3 regions of the Stenotrophomonas sp. GD03680 genome follow, and region 1 is predicted to be linked to each of the others. Evidence: predicted binding sites of a transcription regulator. Region 1 holds the regulator's gene; each other region holds the start of a gene.
The links. Region 1 encodes HrcA, which represses chaperone genes, less so after heat shock. Its sites were predicted from a motif close to TTNGCACTCNNNNNNNNNGAGTGCNAA; they were not measured.
Positions count from the first base shown of each region.

Region 2: the regulator HrcA is predicted to act here: its motif matches at 3,857-3,883, upstream of N5J29_RS00255 (co-chaperone GroES).
Region 3: the regulator HrcA is predicted to act here: its motif matches at 1,966-1,992, upstream of rpoH (RNA polymerase sigma factor RpoH).

Region 1 covers NZ_JAOCKC010000010.1:3,073-9,345, reverse strand. Annotated here, with positions in the region: gene N5J29_RS12350 (LysR family transcriptional regulator) at 1-330, shown strand, start outside; gene recN (DNA repair protein RecN) at 374-2,035, opposite strand; gene hrcA (heat-inducible transcriptional repressor HrcA) at 2,150-3,214, shown strand; gene grpE (nucleotide exchange factor GrpE) at 3,278-3,793, shown strand; gene dnaK (molecular chaperone DnaK) at 4,000-5,922, shown strand; gene dnaJ (molecular chaperone DnaJ) at 6,076-6,273, shown strand, end outside.
Region 2 covers NZ_JAOCKC010000001.1:57,764-64,036, reverse strand. Annotated here, with positions in the region: gene N5J29_RS00275 (serine hydrolase domain-containing protein) at 1-359, shown strand, start outside; gene N5J29_RS00270 (hypothetical protein) at 356-1,186, opposite strand; gene N5J29_RS00265 (hypothetical protein) at 1,225-1,617, opposite strand; gene groL (chaperonin GroEL) at 1,792-3,441, opposite strand; gene N5J29_RS00255 (co-chaperone GroES) at 3,523-3,810, opposite strand; gene N5J29_RS00250 (endonuclease) at 4,123-5,913, shown strand; gene cutA (divalent-cation tolerance protein CutA) at 5,982-6,273, shown strand, end outside.
Region 3 covers NZ_JAOCKC010000001.1:13,476-19,748, reverse strand. Annotated here, with positions in the region: gene purD (phosphoribosylamine--glycine ligase) at 1-997, shown strand, start outside; gene rpoH (RNA polymerase sigma factor RpoH) at 1,079-1,954, opposite strand; gene ung (uracil-DNA glycosylase) at 2,232-2,945, opposite strand; gene N5J29_RS00055 (response regulator) at 2,942-3,784, opposite strand; gene ftsX (permease-like cell division protein FtsX) at 3,792-4,739, opposite strand; gene ftsE (cell division ATP-binding protein FtsE) at 4,743-5,429, opposite strand; gene rhlB (ATP-dependent RNA helicase RhlB) at 5,553-6,273, opposite strand, start outside.

The sequences.
Region 1 (6,273 bases):
GGCCATGCGCGGGCGATGCAGGGGTGGCCGCTGCTGCAGGGCGGCCAGGTGCTGCGCGTGCCCACCAGCGGCAATGCGCGCGCCAGCAACGGCGATGCCCTGCGGCAGCTGGTGCTGGGAGGGCTCGGGCTGGCCCGGCTGGCCGCGTTCCAGGTCAGGGACGACATAGCGGCCGGGCGGCTGCTGCCGGTGCTGGAAGAGGCCAATCCCGGCGATCTGGAAGAGGTGCACGCGGTATTCCTGGGGCAGGGTGGCTATCTGCCGCTGCGGGTGCGTGCGTTCCTGGATTTCCTGGTGGAAAAGGTGGATCTGGCGCGGCCGCTGGGGTGAACCTGCGGTGGGACGGACCGGGCGTCGCTCGACGCCGCCGGCGTCAGACCTGCAGCAGCTTGCGGGCGGCCGCGCGCGCTTCCTTGCTCACTTCGACGCCACCGAGCATGCGTGCCAGTTCTTCCTCGCGTGCCTTGAGGTCCAGCTTCTCCACCGCACTCTGGGTCATGCCTTCCACCGGTGCCTTGCTGACCCGGTAGTGGGCATGGCCCTTGGACGCGACCTGCGGCAGGTGGGTCACGCACAGCACCTGGCGCTTCTCGCCAAGGGCGCGCAGTTTCTGGCCGACGATGTCGGCCACCGCGCCACCGATGCCCGAGTCGACTTCGTCGAACACCATGGTCGGCACGGCGTCCAGGTCGAGCGCGGCCACTTCGATTGCCAGCGAGATGCGCGACAGTTCGCCACCCGAGGCCACCTTGCGCAGGGCGCGTGGTGGTTGACCGGCATTGGCCGCGACCAGGAACTCCACGCGTTCGGCGCCCTGCGGGTCGGGCTTGCCGCCGTCCTGGGGTTCCAGCTCGATCAGGAACTGGCCACCGCCCATGCCCAGCTCGGCGATGATGCCGGTGGTGGTGGTCGACAGCGCGGCCGCCGCACTGCGCCGGCTTGCGGTCAGTGCTTCGGCCTGCACCCGCCAGGCGGCCGCGGCCTTGTCGATCTCGCCGGCCAGGCGCTGCAGCCGTTCGTCGGCGCCGCGCAGCTGCTCCACTTCGGCATGCATGCGCTCGCGCTGCGCGCCCAGTTCGTCCATCGGCACGCGATGCTTGCGCGCAAGGTCGTGCAGGCGGCCGAGACGGCGCTCGTTCTCCTCGAACTGCTCGGGGTCGGCATCCAGGTCGTCGTGCACGCGGTCGAGCAGGGACAGGGCTTCGTGCAGCTGGATCGACGCGTTTTCGATCAGGCTGTCCACCTCGCCCAGGCGCGGGTCGTGTTCGATCAGCCGGGCCAGTTCGTGCCGCACCTGCTGCAGCTGATCCAGCGCCGAGCTGCCCTCGTCGCCGTTGAGCTGGTTGCTGGCGGCCTGGCAGGCGGTCAGCAGCGCGCTGGCATGGGCCTGGCGCCGATGGCTGGCGCCCAGCGCGAGGATCGATTCGGGCTCCAGATCCTCACGGTCCAGTTCGCGCAGCTGATGCTCGAGGAAACCGATACGGTCACTGACGTCGCCCTGTTGCGACAGCGCCAGGGATTCATCGACCAGTGCCTGCCAGGCGGCTGCGGCGCGGCGGACCTGACGGCGCTCTTCCTCGTTGCCGGCATAGGCATCAAGCAGGGCCAGCTGGGAAGGACGCGCCAGCAGGGCCTGCTGTTCATGCTGGCCGTGGATTTCCACCAGCAGCGCGGCCAGTTCGCCCAGCTGGGCGAGGGTGACCGGGCGGCCGTTGATCCAGGCCCGCGAACCGCCGTCGGCGCGGATCACGCGGCGCAGCTGGCACTGGTCCTCATCGTCCAGCTCGTTGTCGGCCAGCCACTGGCGTGCGGCCTGCAGATGCTCCAGCGCGAACTCGGCCGACAGCTCGGCGCGGGCGGCACCGTGGCGGACCACGCCGCTGTCGGCGCGCAGGCCGGACAGGAAGCCCAGCGCGTCGACCATCAGCGACTTGCCGGCGCCGGTCTCGCCTGAAACCACGGTCATGCCAGGCCCGAATTCAAGTTCGGTGGCGCGGACGACGGCGAAATCCTTGATCGATAGGTGTCTGAGCATGGGTCTGGGGGTAGCTGAGCCGCGCAACGCTAGCACGCGCACGCGGGCGGTCCAATGGCTTGCCAAGGTGATCCGGCGCCATTATCTAGTCTCCGTGTCTCACAGGTTGATTCCATGCACGGTTCCGCCGACCAACTCGCCCCGCGCGCGCGCCATCTGCTGCGCACGCTGATCGCGCGCCACATCCAGGATGGTGAGCCCGTGGGCTCGCAGACGCTGGCGCGCGTGGCCGGGCTGGAAGTCAGCCCGGCCACCATCCGCAACATCCTCGGCGACCTGGAGGACCTGGGCCTGCTGGCGTCGCCGCATACCTCCGCCGGGCGGATCCCGACCGCGCATGGCTACCGGGTGTTTGTCGACAGCCTGCTGCAGATGCAGCCGCCGGGCGAGGGCGAGCTGGCCCGCTTGCGCCAGGAACTGGCCGGTGGCGGCAGCACCCAGGCCCTGCTCGGCAGTGCCTCCGAGCTGCTGTCGGCGATGAGCCACTTCGTCGGCGTGGTCAGCGCGCCGCGGCGCGAGCAGTTCGCCTTCCGCCAGATCGATTTCGTGGCGCTGGACGGCCGCCGGGTGCTGGCGATCCTGGTGTTCGCCGACAACGAGGTCCAGAACCGGGTGATCGAAACCCGCCAGGACTTCGCGCCGGGCCAGCTGGAGCAGGTCGCCAATTACCTCAACGCCCATTTCGCCGGGCTGCCGCTGGCGGAGATCCGGGCGCGCCTGCTGCTGGAGCTGCGCGATGCCCGCTCCGAGCTGGAGCAGCTGCTGGCGCACAGCATCGAACTGGCCGAGCAGGCCCTGCAGCCCGCGGCCGACGACATGCTGGTGGCGGGCCAGACCCGCCTGATGGGGGTCCAGGACCTGTCCGACCTGGAGCGCCTGCGTGAACTGTTCGAGCTGTTTTCCAGCAAGCGCGAGATCCTGCAGCTGCTGGAGCGGACCATCCAGGCCCCGGGCGTGCGCATCTTCATCGGCGAAGAGACCGGGATGATGCCGCTGCAGGGCGTTTCGCTGGTGACCGCCCCGTATGCGGCCAACGGGCAGGTGCTGGGCGTGCTGGGGGTGATCGGGCCGAAGCGGATGGCCTACGACCGCATGATCCCGCTGGTACAGGCCACCGCCGACATGCTGGGGGCGGCCTTTTCACCGACCGGACGCGGATCCGGTGCCGCGGACGCTTGAAACGCAGCATCCCGCCCACACTAGGGTGGGTGGAGGCGGGGAGTGACCGCCAGGGACCCAGACATGAACCACGAACATCCAGATTTCGAATCCCAGCAGAGCGCCGCCGACGCGGCCGCCGCAGCAGGCGTCAATGACGAAGTGGAGCGCCTGCGCGCGGAAGTCGAGCAGGTCAGGGCCGATGCGCTGCGTGAGCGCGCCGACCTGGAGAACCAGCGCAAGCGCGTGGCCCGCGACATCGAGCAGGCCCGCAAGTTCGCCAACGAGAAGCTGCTGGGCGAGCTGCTGCCCGTGTTCGACAGCCTGGATGCCGGCCTGAAGGCCGCCGGCGACGACCCGCACCCGCTGCGCGAGGGCCTGGAGCTGACCTACAAGCAGCTGCTGAAGGTCGCCGCCGACAACGGCCTGGTCCTGATTGACCCGACCGGCCAGCCGTTCAACCCGGAGCACCACCAGGCGATCAGCCAGGTGCCGGCCCCGGACGCCGCCCCGGGCAGCGTGGTGACCGTGTTCCAGAAGGGCTATCTGCTCAACGAGCGCCTGCTGCGGCCGGCGCTGGTGGTGGTGGCCGCCGACTGAGCGGTCCATCCGGGAGCGGCCGCCGGGCATGGCCCGGCGCTACCCCCGGATCGTCATCGCCGGGCCATGCCCGGCGAACCTTGAACGGCTGAACACAGCGTTCGGGAGATGGCTTGAATGTTCCACGAGCCTCCCCCACATCCCATTCATCCACCGGCCGAGCGGCCGGACTGACATCCACACAGCATTTCTCAGGAGTCTCCCCCATGGGCAAGATCATTGGTATCGACCTCGGCACCACCAACTCGTGCGTGGCGATCATGGACGGCGGCAAGGCCCGCGTCATCGAGAATTCGGAAGGCGATCGCACCACCCCGTCGATCGTCGCCTACACCAAGGACGGCGAAGTCCTGGTCGGTGCCTCGGCCAAGCGCCAGGCGGTGACCAACCCGAAGAACACCTTCTACGCGGTGAAGCGCCTGATCGGCCGCAAGTTCACCGACGCCGAGGTGCAGAAGGACATCGCCCACGTCCCGTACAGCATCCTCGCCCATGACAATGGTGATGCGTGGGTGGCGACCAGCGACGCCAAGAAGATGGCGCCTCAGGAAATCTCGGCCAAGGTACTGGAGAAGATGAAGAAGACCGCCGAGGACTTCCTCGGTGAGAAGGTCACCGAAGCGGTCATCACCGTGCCGGCCTACTTCAACGACAGCCAGCGCCAGGCCACCAAGGATGCTGGCCGCATCGCGGGCCTGGACGTCAAGCGCATCATCAACGAGCCGACCGCGGCCGCGCTGGCCTATGGCCTGGACAAGGGCGACAACAAGGATCGCAAGATCGTTGTGTACGACCTGGGCGGCGGTACCTTCGACGTCTCGGTGATCGAGATCGCCAACGTCGACGGCGAGAAGCAGTTTGAAGTGCTGGCCACCAACGGCGACACCTTCCTGGGCGGCGAAGACTTCGACAACCGCGTCATCGAGTACCTGGTGGAAGAGTTCAACAAGGACCAGGGCATCGACCTGCGCAAGGATCCGCTGGCCCTGCAGCGCCTGAAGGACGCTGCCGAGCGTGCCAAGATCGAGCTGTCCAGCGCCCAGCAGACCGAAGTGAACCTGCCGTACGTCACCGCTGACGCGTCGGGTCCGAAGCACCTGAACATCAAGCTGACCCGCGCCAAGCTGGAAGCGCTGGTGGAAGACCTGATCAAGAAGTCGATCGAGCCGTGCCGCGTCGCCCTGAACGATGCCGGCCTGCGTTCGAGCGACATCAGCGAAGTGATCCTGGTCGGCGGCCAGACCCGCATGCCGAAGGTGCAGCAGGCGGTGACCGAGTTCTTCGGCAAGGAGCCGCGCAAGGACGTCAACCCGGACGAAGCCGTGGCACTGGGTGCGGCGATCCAGGGTGGCGTGCTGGGCGGCGACGTCAAGGACGTGCTGCTGCTGGACGTGACCCCGCTGTCGCTGGGCATCGAAACCATGGGCGGCGTGTTCACCAAGATCATCGAGAAGAACACCACCATCCCGACCAAGGCCTCGCAGGTGTTCTCCACCGCCGAGGACAACCAGTCGGCCGTGACCGTGCACGTGCTGCAGGGTGAGCGCGAACAGGCCCGCTTCAACAAGTCGCTGGCCAAGTTCGACCTGTCCGGCATCGAGCCGGCGCCGCGTGGCCTGCCGCAGGTGGAAGTGTCCTTCGACATCGACGCCAACGGCATCCTGCATGTGTCGGCCAAGGACAAGAAGACCAACAAGGAACAGAAGGTCGAGATCAAGGCCGGCTCGGGCCTGTCCGAGGAAGAGATCGCGCGCATGGTCGCCGACGCGGAAGCCAACCGCGAAGAAGACAAGAAGTTTCAGGAGCTGGTGCAGGCCCGCAACCAGGCCGATGCCCTGATCCACGGCACCCGCAGCGCCATCACCGAGCACGGCAGCAAGGTCGGCGGCGATGTCATCGGCAAGGTTGAAGCGGCTCTGGCCGATCTTGAAACCGCGATGAAGGGCGACGACAAGGCACAGATCGAAGCCAAGTCGAAGGTGCTGGAGGAAGCCGGCCAGTCGCTGTTCGCCGCAGCGTCGGCAGAGCAGGGCGGTGCCCCGGGCGCCGATGCCGGCAATGCGGGCAAGGGCAACGACGACGTGGTGGACGCCGAGTTCACCGAAGTCAAGGACGACAAGAAGTCCTGATCCGGACCGACGCGGGACGCTGCCTGGCAGCGTCCCGTTGTCGCATCAGGGTCCTGACCGCCTCCGGCGCGTCGGGGCGCCCGACGCAAGAGCGGACCTGGTTCCGCTCTTCCGTTTTGACGAATCCCGACATTCCGGAAGCCGATTCACGATATGAGCAAGCGCGATTACTACGAAGTGCTGGGCGTGGCCCGCACCGCCAACGAAGAAGAGCTGAAGAAGGCTTACCGCCGCTGCGCGATGAAGTTCCATCCGGACCGAAATCCGGGTGATGCGGCCGCCGAAGCCTCCTTCAAGGAGTGCAAGGAAGCCTACGAGGTGCTGTCCGACGGCAACAAGCGCCGGATGTAT
Region 2 (6,273 bases), on a different contig from region 1:
GGCTGTCGGCGGCAATGCGGCACGAGCTGGTGCGGCCGCAGCTGGCGATCACCACCGCCAGCCAGTTCCCGACGCTGCAGCCGGAACTGCCGGTTGCGCAGCGGCGCAGAAACCTGGCTGCGGGACTGGGCGTGGTGACATTCACCGGCCCACAAGGCGCAGGCTTCTACAAGGGCGGACATGACGATGCGGTGGGCAACACGCTGGTGTGCGTCGAACAAGGCCAACGCTGCGTGGTGATCCTGGGCAACGATGTGCGCGCCGAAGCGACCTTTCCGGCACTGGTGCGCTTCGTGCTGGGCGAGACGGGGGTGCCGTGGGAATGGGAATACGGGGCTACGAAGGCATTCGTGCGCTAGTTGCGTACAACTGCCGAGTCGTCTTCGCCAACCATCCTTTCAATCTCTTCAATCTGAGCTGAGAGAGTCAGCAGATCGAGTTCTGCCGGAGCCGGGAGCTCGCGGTAAGACACGTTCAGTGTGGATATCTGGTCATAACGCAGGACGAAAAAATCCCCGTCTACACGATAGAACCTTCCCATCGCATCGGCTTCACCTTCAGCAGGCTTGTCCGAAGAGAACGCGCGTCGCATCGTTTTACTTATCACCAGACGATCGAGCTTTCCGTCCCTATCGACGTGCCATTTTTCCAGGTAACCCACGTACAGGTGGGCAGTTCCGCCAACACTCACCACCGCACTGATCATGATGGCATCAGCCTTCTGATCATCGCGAAGATCTGCTCCAGTAAGGAGATAGTACCAAGGCGCACGATTGAATCTACAGAGAGAGGAACACCAGCGTCCTTCTCGATCCAGCTTGCACCTCACGATGATTGTCCTGACAACCATTGGTCCGATGTAGGCAAACGCAACCATGGATCCAAAGTAAAGAGCGATTTCCTTCCATTGACCAGCGACGGAACGTACAGAATCAGACTGCAGGCTCGAGCTGGCTGACATCATTCCGAGTAGATGCTCGGGCGCAAACTCCCGGCTTGTCCACAAATGCATTCCTGTGAGCCAGAGGGCGTGAAGCAGGAAAGCCCAAACCAGCGCTTGGGCGACAACTGCACCGAAAGGGGAGTAATCGAGAACTTCACTCTCGATCTTCTGGACTTGGGATCTAGCAATGAACCCAGGGACAAGAAGAAAGAAAACGATCAACGCGGGTAGCGCTACATTCATCCTTGAGTGCCCCGTCGTGTTTCCTGAAATGCGACGATCTACTTGTTCAAGACGTTCCGGACCGCCTGAAGGCGCTCACCGATGCGATCAAGTTCTGACACATCTGGCTCACGGCGAGATGCTGACTGAGACGAGGAGGATGCTTTTGATGTCCGTGCCTCGGCCCTTGATCTCAACTTCTCCAATTCCGCCTGCAACTGCTGCAGTTGCCGCTGGATCTCTGCGGTATTCGCCCGGCAGGCCTGCAAAGCATGAGTCAACGACTTCTGCACTTCGCGCGACGCCCGAACACCTGCACTCTCATGTACAAGTCTAGAGCCGGACAAAAAATCATCCAGTTCAGCCCCCTTAACCAACAAATCGCGCAACTGCGCCGATCGCTTGGGGTCACTCAACAATTGCTTGGCGTTTTCGCTTTTGAAAGCTTTCATGCCGTCAGCACTCCGAAATCCCCCGAGTAGGGGCCAAGCTGCTAGCCCCGGAAGCCTACTGCATCATACGACCACCAGGTCTCTGCGAACAGGGGCTTATGAGACAAGCCAACGGCCCACAAAAAAAACCCCGCCTTGCGGCGGGGTTTTTCACTTCATCGGGAACAGCGGACCTTAGAAGTCCATGCCGCCCATGCCACCCATGCCGCCCATGCCACCGGCGCCGCCCAGGGCCGGCTCGTCCTTCTTCGGAGCTTCGGCAACCATGGCTTCGGTGGTGATCATCAGGCCAGCGATCGAGGCCGCGTTCTGCAGCGCCGAACGGGTCACCTTGGTCGGGTCCAGGATGCCGAACTGCAGCATGTCGCCGAACTCACCGGTGGCGGCGTTGTAGCCGAAGCTGCCGCTGCCTTCCTTGACCTTGTTGACGATGACGGACGGCTCTTCGCCGGCGTTGGCGACGATCTCGCGCAGCGGGGCTTCCATCGCGCGCAGGGCGATCTGGATGCCGTGGTTCTGGTCTTCGTTGGCGCCCTTCAGGCCGGCCAACGCGGTGACCGCACGGACCAGTGCAACGCCGCCGCCCGGAACCACGCCTTCTTCAACGGCTGCACGGGTAGCGTGCAGGGCGTCGTCGACGCGATCCTTCTTTTCCTTCATTTCGATTTCGGTGGACGCACCCACCTTGATCACGGCAACGCCGCCGGCCAGCTTGGCCACGCGTTCCTGCAGCTTCTCGCGGTCGTAATCCGAGGAGGTGTCCTGGATCTGGGTCTTGATCTGCGCAACGCGCGATTCGACCGCAGCCTTGTCGCCCACGCCGTCGATGATGGTGGTGTTCTCCTTGGAGACCTGCACCTTCTTGGCGCGGCCCAGGTCCTTGATGGTGGCCTTCTCCAGCGACAGGCCCACTTCTTCGGAGATCACGGTGCCGCCGGTCAGCACGGCCATGTCTTCCAGCATCGCCTTGCGACGATCGCCGAAGCCCGGGGCCTTCACGGCCACGACCTTGACGATGCCACGGATGGTGTTGACCACCAGGGTCGCCAGCGCTTCGCCTTCGACTTCCTCGGCCACGATCAGCAGCGGCTTGCCGGCCTTGGCGACGCCTTCCAGCACCGGCAGCAGGTCACGGACGTTGGAGATCTTCTTGTCGTGCAGCAGGATGAACGGGTCATCCAGGTCAGCGGTCTGCGACTGCTGGTTGTTGATGAAGTACGGGGACAGGTAGCCGCGGTCGAACTGCATGCCCTTGACCACGTCCAGCTCGTTGTCCAGGCCCGAGCCTTCTTCAACGGTGATCACGCCTTCCTTGCCGACTTCCTTCATCGCGTCAGCGATGATCTGGCCGATCGACTCGTCCGAGTTGGCCGAGATGGTGCCGACCTGGGCGATCGCCTTGTCGTCAGCGGTCGGCTTGGAGATGTTCTTCAGCTCGGTGACGGCAGCCACGACGGCCTTGTCGATACCGCGCTTGAGGTCCATCGGGTTCATGCCGGCAGCAACGGCCTTGGCGCCTTCGCGGATCAGGGCCTGGGCCAGCACGGTGGCGGTGGTGGTGCCGTCGCCGGCGTCGTCGTTGGTGCGCGAAGCAACTTCCTTCACCATCTGCGCGCCCATGTTCTCGAACTTGTCAGCCAGTTCGATTTCCTTGGCGACGGAGACGCCGTCCTTGGTGATGGTCGGGGCGCCGAAGCTCTTCTCGAGCACGACATTGCGGCCCTTCGGGCCGAGGGTGGCCTTGACGGCATTGGCGAGAACGTTGACGCCGCGCACCATGCGCGAACGGGCGTCTTCACCGAAACGGATATCCTTGGCAGCCATTGCAATTACCTCATTGGTCGCGCCGGGCCGTGCCCGGCGGCTGGGATGTGGGGATCAGGTTGAAACAGGTCGCGGCGGGGCTCAGCCGATGACGGCGAGCACGTCGTCTTCGCGCAGGACCTTGTACTCGACGCCTTCGCTCTTGTACGAGCTGCCGGCGTACTGGCCGTAGATGACCTTGTCACCGACCTTCAGCGACGGCGCGCGCACGCTGCCGTTGTCCAGCGGCTTGCCGGGGCCGACGGCCACGACTTCACCCTTGGTGGACTTTTCCTTGGCCGAGTCGGGGATGACGATGCCACCGGCGGAGATTTCGTCGGCTTCGATCGGCTTGACCACAACGCGGTCGTGCAGCGGCTTGATGCTCATAGGAGACCTCTTAAGTGATTGATTGGTCTAAAAAAGTCCGGCGATGTTAGCACTCGCACCAGGCGAGTGCCAGAACCGCACGTGAAGAAACCCGACAAGGTCGGGAGCACGGCAGAGATGGAGCCCCCCGGGAGGCTTTCAAGGGGCGTCGCGAAAAAAGTTTCCGCGCCGGACGCTGCGGCAGTGCGGTGGGGTGGCCCCGAATTAGGTGACCAACGTCGCACTGTCAGATATCTGACGTTCATTTACGACAAAGTGTCACTGGATCGGCCTTAGGCTCGGCCGCGCATTCCCAATCACAAGGAGTCGTCGATGCGATTGCTGTCCCCGCTCGCCACCGCCTGCGTGCTGGCCCTGGCCACCGCGCCGGCCCAGGCCGAGGTCTTCATCAACGAACTGCATTACGACGACAGCACCGCAGCTGGTGACGTCGGCGAGGCGATCGAGGTCGTGGCCACCGCCGGCGAGGATCTGTCCGGCTATCGGCTGTATCTCTATAACGGCAGCACGCCGTCGGCCGCTTCGGTGTACGCCGACACGGCCGTCCCTGCCGGCAGCGCGGCCGGGTGCGGCAGCGCCACCCTGGCCGTGGTCAGCTATCCGACCAACGGCATCCAGAACGGTCCCAACGACGGCATCGCGCTGGTCGACGCCAGCGGCAAGGTGGTCCAGTTCCTCAGCTATGAGGGCACGATCACTGCCTCCGGCGGTCCTGCCGCAGGCATGACCAGCCAGAACATTCCGGTGGCCGAGACCAACAGCACGGCCCCTGGCACCTCACTGCAGCTGACGGGCAGCGGCAGCCAGTACGCCCACTTCACCTGGGCCGAATCGGCGACGCAGACCTTCGGCAGCTGCAACAACGGCCAGACCTTCAGCGGTGGGGGTACGCCCGGTCCCAATACGCCGCCATCGGTGTCCACCACCACCCCCGCCCAGGGCAGCAGCACGTTCCCGGCCGCGGCCGATCTGGAAGTGGTGTTCAGCGAGACGGTGAACCTGGCCAGCGGCGCCTTCGCGCTGAGCTGCGGCGCCTCCGGCAGCGTACCGCTGACCCACCCGGCCAGCGGCAGGAGCGTGAAGCTGTCCACCAACACCGCGCTGGTGGCCGGTGAGGCCTGCCGCTTCGACATCCGCGCCGCGCGCATCACCGACCTGCAGGGCGCGCATCCGGCTGCCGACAGCCGCATCGCCTTCACCGTGGCCAGCGCCACGGGCAACCCCGATCCGGGCAATCCCGGCGTACCGGCGGGCTACTACTCCAGGGTCAACACCTCCAGCCCGAGCCAGCTGCGCTGCTCGCTGCACGCGACCATCAAGGGCCACACCGCCTATCCGTACAGCGGGTCGGGCACCAGCACCTGGACCATCCTGGAGATCGCCGACGAGGATCCGAACAATCCCAACCGCATCCTCGATGCCTATCGCAACCGCAGCTACGCCAAGGTCAGCGATCGCGCTGGCACGGGCAGCGGCCTGACCTACAACCGCGAGCACACCTGGCCGAACTCGCTGGGCTTTGCCAGCACCACCGGCGACAAGGGCCTGCCCTACGCGCCCTACACCGACACCCACATGCTGTACCTGACCGATGCGCAGTGGAATGCCGACCGCGGCAACAAGCCGTTCGGCAAGTGCGATGCCAACTGTGGCGAGCGCGCCACCGAGGCCAACAACGGCCATGGCGGCGGCAGCGGCGGCTACCCGGGCAATTCCAACTGGGTGCGCACGCCGGACGGCAACACCGGCACCTTCGAGGTGTGGGGCCATCGCAAGGGAGACATGGCGCGCGCGGTGATGTACATGGCGATCCGCTACGAGGGCGGCAAGGATGCAGCCACCGGCCAGTCCGAGCCGGACCTGGAGCTGACCGACGACCGCAGCCGGATCGTCAGGACCAGCAGTTCGCCGGCCTACATGGGCCTGCTCTCGACCCTGATCGACTGGCATCTGTCCGATCCGCCGGACGACGCCGAGCGCGCGCGCAACGACGTGATCTACAGCTTCCAGGGCAACCGCAACCCGTTCATCGACCACCCCGAGTGGGCGACGCCGGCGTTGTTCACCTCGGCCAAGCCGGCGACCTGCCAGCTGGCCAACTGACCGCGCAACGCAGCGGTCCATCGCCGCCGCCGGACCTTGATCCGGCGGCGGCCCTATACTCGACGGTCATGCCGACCGTCGATCCCGTCCTGCTGCTGTTGACCACCTGCCCGGACCGGGCCAGTGCCGAGCGCATCGCGCATGCGCTGGTCGGCGAGCGCCTGGCCGCCTGCGTAACGCGCCTGGAAGGGGCGCAGTCGACCTACCGCTGGCAGGGCGAGGTCACTACCGATGCCGAGCTGCAGCTGCTGGTGAAGACCACGGCCAGCCGCGTGGAGGCAGCGATGGCGCGGATCGTCGAACTGCATCCGTATGAACTCCCCGAGTGCATCGCGGTCGAAGCCCGGGCCGGACTGCCGG
Region 3 (6,273 bases), on a different contig from region 1:
CGCTGCCCAGCTGGAAGGCAGCAAAGCCTACGCCAAGGACTTCCTGGCCCGGCACAACATCCCGACCGCGTTCTACGCCGTGCACACCGACGTGGAGGCGGCACTGGCCTACATCCGCGAGAAGGGTGCGCCGATCGTGGTGAAGGCCGATGGCCTGGCCGCCGGCAAGGGGGTGATCGTTGCAATGACCCTGGCCGAGGCCGAGGATGCGGTGCGCGACATGCTCTCCGGCAACGCATTCGGTGACGCCGGCGCACGCGTGGTGATCGAGGAATTCCTCGACGGCGAGGAAGCCAGCTTCATTTCGATGGTCGATGGCGTGCATGCGCTGCCGATGGCCACCTCGCAGGATCACAAGCGAGTCGGCGACAGTGATACCGGGCCGAACACCGGCGGCATGGGCGCGTACTCACCGGCCCCGGTGGTCACGCCGGAGGTGCACGCGCGGGTGATGCGCGAGGTGGTGAACCCGACCGTGCAGGGCATGATCGCCGACGGCATTCCGTTCACCGGCTTCCTTTACGCAGGCCTGATGATCGATGCCAGCGGCGCACCGAAGGTGATCGAGTTCAACGTGCGCTTCGGTGACCCGGAAACCCAGCCGGTGATGCTGCGCCTGCAGTCGGATCTGGTCGAGCTGGTGGAAGCCGCCATTGATGGCCGCCTGGACCAGGTGCAGGCACAGTGGGATGCGCGCCCGTCGCTGGGTGTGGTGCTGGCCGCGAAACCTTACCCGGAATCGCCGGTCACCGGCGATGTGATTTCCGGACTGGATGAGGTGCCGGCCAGCGCCAAGGTCTTCCATGCGGGTACTGCACTGGACGCGCAGGGCAGGGTGGTCAGTGCCGGCGGCCGCGTGCTGTGCGTGGCGGCGCTGGGTGACAGCGTGCGTGATGCGCAGGCCAATGCCTACGCCGGTGTGGCCAAGGTCAGCTGGGCCAACGAATTCCACCGCAACGACATCGGCTGGCGCGCGATCGCGCGTGAGCACGCGTAAAGGGCAGCGGCCTGTTGCTTGGCAGACCCAACAAAAAACCCGGCAATGCCGGGTTTTCTGTTGGATAACTGTGATGTCACATCACGCGGTGAACAGCGCCTTCATCTTCTTCAGGGCATTCGCCTCGACCTGGCGGATGCGTTCGGCAGACACGCCGTACTCGTCTGCCAGTTCCTGCAGCGTCACCTTGCTGTCCGCATCCAGCCAACGGCGGCGGATGATGTCACGCGAACGCGCATCCAGTTCGGCCATGCCTTCGCGCAGCAGCTGCAGCTGGTTGTCCTCGCTGTCGGCACGCTCGTAGGCCATCGACGGATCTTCATCGTTGGCCACCAGGTATGCGGCCGGCGACGGCGGCGCATGATCGTCATCCTCGTCGCTGGGCGCATCGAAACCGATATCGCGACCGGACAGGCGCGACTCCATTTCCATGACCTCGCGCTCGGACACGTTCAGATCCTTGGCCACCGCGCTGACTTCCGCGGCGTTCATCCAGCCCAGGCGCGTCTTCGACTTGCGCAGGTTGAAGAACAGCTTGCGCTGCGCCTTGGTGGTGGCGACCTTGACGATGCGCCAGTTCTTCAGGATGAACTCGTGCATCTCGGCACGGATCCAGTGCACGGCGAAGGAGACCAGGCGCACGCCCATGTCCGGGTCGAAGCGCTTGACCGCCTTCATCAGGCCGATGTTGCCTTCCTGGATCAGGTCGCCCAGGGCGAGGCCATAGCCGTTGTAGCCGCGGGCCACGTGCACCACGAAGCGCAGGTGCGAATGCACCAGCTCACGGGCAGCGTCCAGATCGTTGCCGTCGCGGAAGCGACGGGCCAGGTCCTGTTCGTCATCGACCGACAGCACCGGGATCTGGTGCACGGCACCGATGTAGGCGTCCAGCGAACCGAGCGCACTGGGAATCGGGAGATTGTTTGCCACAAGGGCAGTAGAGGTGTTCTGGCTCATAGGCACCCATCTTAGCAGTCCGGGATTTGGACTGCTAAAGGAGGAAAAAGTTCCAGCATCCTATTGATGCAACACTGGTCCCAAACAGAGCCCTACCGTAGCGCGATTTGATGACAGTGGCGAGCGCGCTTTTCGGGATTCACAATCCCTTGGAATTCAACCAATTACCTGCCGGGAACCGGCCGATTCCGGTCAAGCGGAGCTGAACGGGCCGTTCCGAAGGCCCATTCAGGCCAGGAAACGTTGCCCGGTGTTCAGGCCCGGCTGCCGGCGGAGGTCAAAGCGCCGCGCGCGGCGGCAGCGACCAGTCGATCGGCGCCTGCCCGCGACGCTGCAGATAGTCGTTGGCCATCGAGAAATGCCGGCAGCCGAGGAAGCCACGATGGGCCGACAGCGGCGAGGGATGCGGGGCTTTCAGCACACGGTGGCGCCGGGTATCGATGACCTTGCCCTTCTGCTGCGCGTAGGCCCCCCAGAGCATGAACACCAGGCCTTCGCGTTCGCGGTTGAGCACATCCACCACGTGGTCGGTGAAGCCTTCCCAGCCGCGGCCCTGGTGGGCGCCGGCCCTGCCCTCCTCCACCGTCAGCACGGCATTGAGCAGCAGCACGCCGCGCTGCGCCCACGGCACCAGGCAGCCGTGATCGGGACGGGGGATGCCGAGGTCGCCCTCGATCTCCTTGTAGATGTTCAGCAGCGATGGCGGCACCGGAACGCCGGCGGGCACCGAGAAGCTCAGTCCGTGCGCCTGGCCGCGCCCATGGTACGGGTCCTGGCCCAGGATCACCACTTTCACCTGTTCGAACGGCGTGGCGTCGAACGCCGCGAAGATCTGCGGCCCCGGCGGGAACACCGCCGCGCCGGCCGCCTTGCGCTGGCGCAGGAAGGTGGAGAGTTCGCGCATCTGCGGCTGCAACAGGTAATCGCCGACCTGCTGCTTCCAGCTCGGTTCCAGCTGGATCGTCGGGGTGTCCACTACGTCATCGGTCATCGCAACAGGGGTCCATCGTTCAAGCGGGCCAGGCGCAGCTGGAACAGCACCTTGGTCACCAGCAGGCGCTCCTCGATCGGCTTCAGCACCAGATCATTGGCACCGGCCTGCAGCAACCCGGTCTGGTTGTGTGGATTGCCGTCGCCGGTCATCACCAGCACCGGCAGTCGGCGTTTGCCGTAGCCGAAATCCACGCGCACGCGCTGCACCACGTCGCGTCCGCTCAATTCGCCCTTCAGGGTGACGTCGGTCAACACCAGGTCGATGCGGTGGCGGCTGCGGCCCAGCGATTCGGCCGTGAGCAGGGTGAAGGCCTCTTCGGCACTGACCACGTGCAGCACGTTGAGCTGTTGGCGTTCGAGCATGCGCTTGGTCGCCTCCGCCACCACCCGGCTGTCCTCGATGTAGAGGATGGTCGCCCCGGGAATGGTCTGCGGCTGCACATAGCCACGGATGAAGGTCGCCAGCGCCTCATGGCCCAGCGCCTTGTCGAAATAGTCGGTGACGTACTCGGTGAAGCGCCGCTGCTCCAGATGCTGCTGCGCATCGCCGGAGACCACGATCACCGGCACGTACGCCTGGCCGGCAGCTTCGCGGACCGTCCGCGCCAGCGCCAGGCCGTCGCCGTCACGCAGGGTCAGCGAGGTGGTGACCAGGTCTACCGGCCCCTGGGCCAGCGCCTGCTGGGCATCCTCGATGCTGTCGCAGCCGATCACCTCCACGCCCGGCAGATCACGCTGCAGCACGTCGGCGATCAGCTTGCGCACCAGTTTGGAACCGTCGACCACCATCACCCGCGTAGCGGGCCCTTCAAGGTGCTTCAGCGCTTGCGGTTGCATGCCGGTCTCAGGTGTCGGTCGGGCGGGTCTGGCGGAGGAAGTGGCCGGTGACCAGCCACGCGCCCAGCCAGCCCAGCAGCAGCGTGCCCAGCAGGACCAGGCTGCCATGCAGCAGGTCCAGGCCGTGCAGCTCGAACGGGCTGCCGTAGCTGCGTGACAGGTCAGCCAGCGGCGCGCGCAGGGCGGCGCCGGCAACACCGATCAGGGCCAGCGCCACCGCGCCGGCGCCCAGCCCGTACCAGGCGCCCAGATACAGGAAGGGCCGGCGGATGAAGCCATCGCTGGCGCCGAGCAGCTGCAGCACGCCGATTTCCTCGCGCCGTGCCTGGATGTCGAGGCGCACGGTGTTGCCGACCACCAACGCAGCGCCGACGCCGAGCAGCACCGAAAGCACCTGTACCAGCCGTGCGCCGAACGCCAGCCACGCATCCAGCCGCTGCCGCCACAGCGCATCGTGCTGCACCAGATCGGCCTCGGGCAGGCTTTCCAGCGCACGCGCCAGACGCGCATCGTCCTTGCCCTGCCCCGGGGTGATGACCAGCAGCGAAGGCAGCGGATTGTCATTCAGCGCGTCGATCGCCTCGCCAAGGCCGGCATCGCGCAGCTCCTGCAGCCCTTGCTCGGGCGTGCGCACGGTCACCTCGCCGACGTCATCGCGGTCGCGCAGCTGGCCGGCCAGGCGCAACGCACCCGGGCCATCCACCGTGCCCTTGAGGAAGACATTGATGTCGCGCGACTGCTGCACGCTGCCGGCGAAATGCTTGAGGTTGTCCAGCGCGATCGACAGGCCCAGTGGCAGTGCCAGCGCCAGCGCCATGACCATCACCGTCAGCAGGGTCGCCCACGGCTTGCGGCAGGCGCGGCCCAGGCTGAACACCACGCTGTGCACGTGGTGCTGGAACCACACGCCGAGACGCGAGGGTGCGGCGGCTTCGCTGTTTTCGTTCTTCGCCATGCGTTACTCCGCCAGATCCTGCGGCGAGATGTCGTCCACCAGCCGGCCGTGGTCGAGAATCAGCACGCGCTTGCGCATGCGACGCAGCAGGGGAAGGTCGTGGCTGACCACCAGCACACTGGTGCCGCGCGCGGGCAGCTCGGCAAACAGGGCCATGATCTCCGCCGCCAGGGTCGGGTCCAGGTTGCCGGTCGGCTCGTCGGCAACCAGCAGCTTGGGTTCACCCACGATGGCGCGGGCGATGCCCACGCGCTGCTGTTCGCCGGCCGACAGCTGCGACGGCAGCGCCTTCTCGCGATGGCCCAGGCCCATCCGTTCCAGCACGGAACGCACGCGCTTGCCGATGTCGCCACGGCGCGTACCGCGCAGGATCAGCGGCAGTGCCACGTTCTCGGCGATGGTCCGGTCCATCAGCAGGCGATGGTCCTGGTACACCGCACCGACCGCGCGCCGATGGCGCGGGACGTCGCCGCCGCGCACCTTCAGCAGGTTGCGCTCGTCGAAGACCACCGCGCCGCGGCTGGGCCGCTCGTCGAGGTGGATCAACTTGAGCAGGGTGCTCTTGCCCGCCCCGGAATGGCCGGTGACGAACAGCATCTCGCCCGGCGCGACCTCGAAGCTGACGTCGATCAGTGCTTCGTGGCCACCGGCGTATTGTTTGCTGACATTGTCGAAGCGCAGGACACTCATGCCCCGATTATGCAGGACCGGCGCGAAGTATCGATAGCGCCGGGACGCGCCCGGGTGGAATCGTTGATCTGCCGCTGCGCGCGCCGGGCATGGCCCGGCGCTACCGCTGACCGGGTGCGCCGATCAGCCGCCCGACAGCATCCGGCGGATCTTGCGGCCGATGCGGGTCAGGAACGAGTCGGCGGCGTCGGTGCTGCGCACCGGCTTGGCCACCACGTGAACCGGCGTCACCGGCGAGGCACCGTTGCCGGCGCTGCCGTTGGCGACCATCGCCTCGCCACCCTCGACCGGACGGCCATGGCGACGACGACGGCGCTTGCGCGGCTTGCGCTCGCCGTCCGCCGCGAGCTCCGGAGCACCTTCGGCACGCGGCGGACGCGGCGGACGCGGGGCCTGGGCCGGGGTGCCGGACGCGGCACCTTCCACCGGCGCGGTCGCGCCCTGCTCGCCTTCCACCCGCGGCTTGCGCGGACCACGCGAGCGGCGTTCGCCGCTGCGCTCGCCATCGCGACGCTCGCCACGGCCGGCACCGGAGCGACCACCGCTGCGGCCACCGCCACGACGCTCTTCCTCGGCGGCGCGGGCTTCGCGCGCCTCGCGGAAGATCTGGCCGACGCTCTCGTTCTCGTCACCGTCCTCGCCAGCGACCGTGGCCGGGCGTTCCGGACGCGGCAGTGCGGTCATCAGTTCCTTGGTGACCGGCTCGGACGGAATCTTCTGTTCGATGTAGGCCTCGATGTCCGGCAGGCTCATCGCATAACGCTCGCAGGCAAAGCTGATCGCGTCACCCTCTTCGCCCAGGCGTGCGGTACGGCCGATGCGGTGCACATAGTCTTCGGCGTCG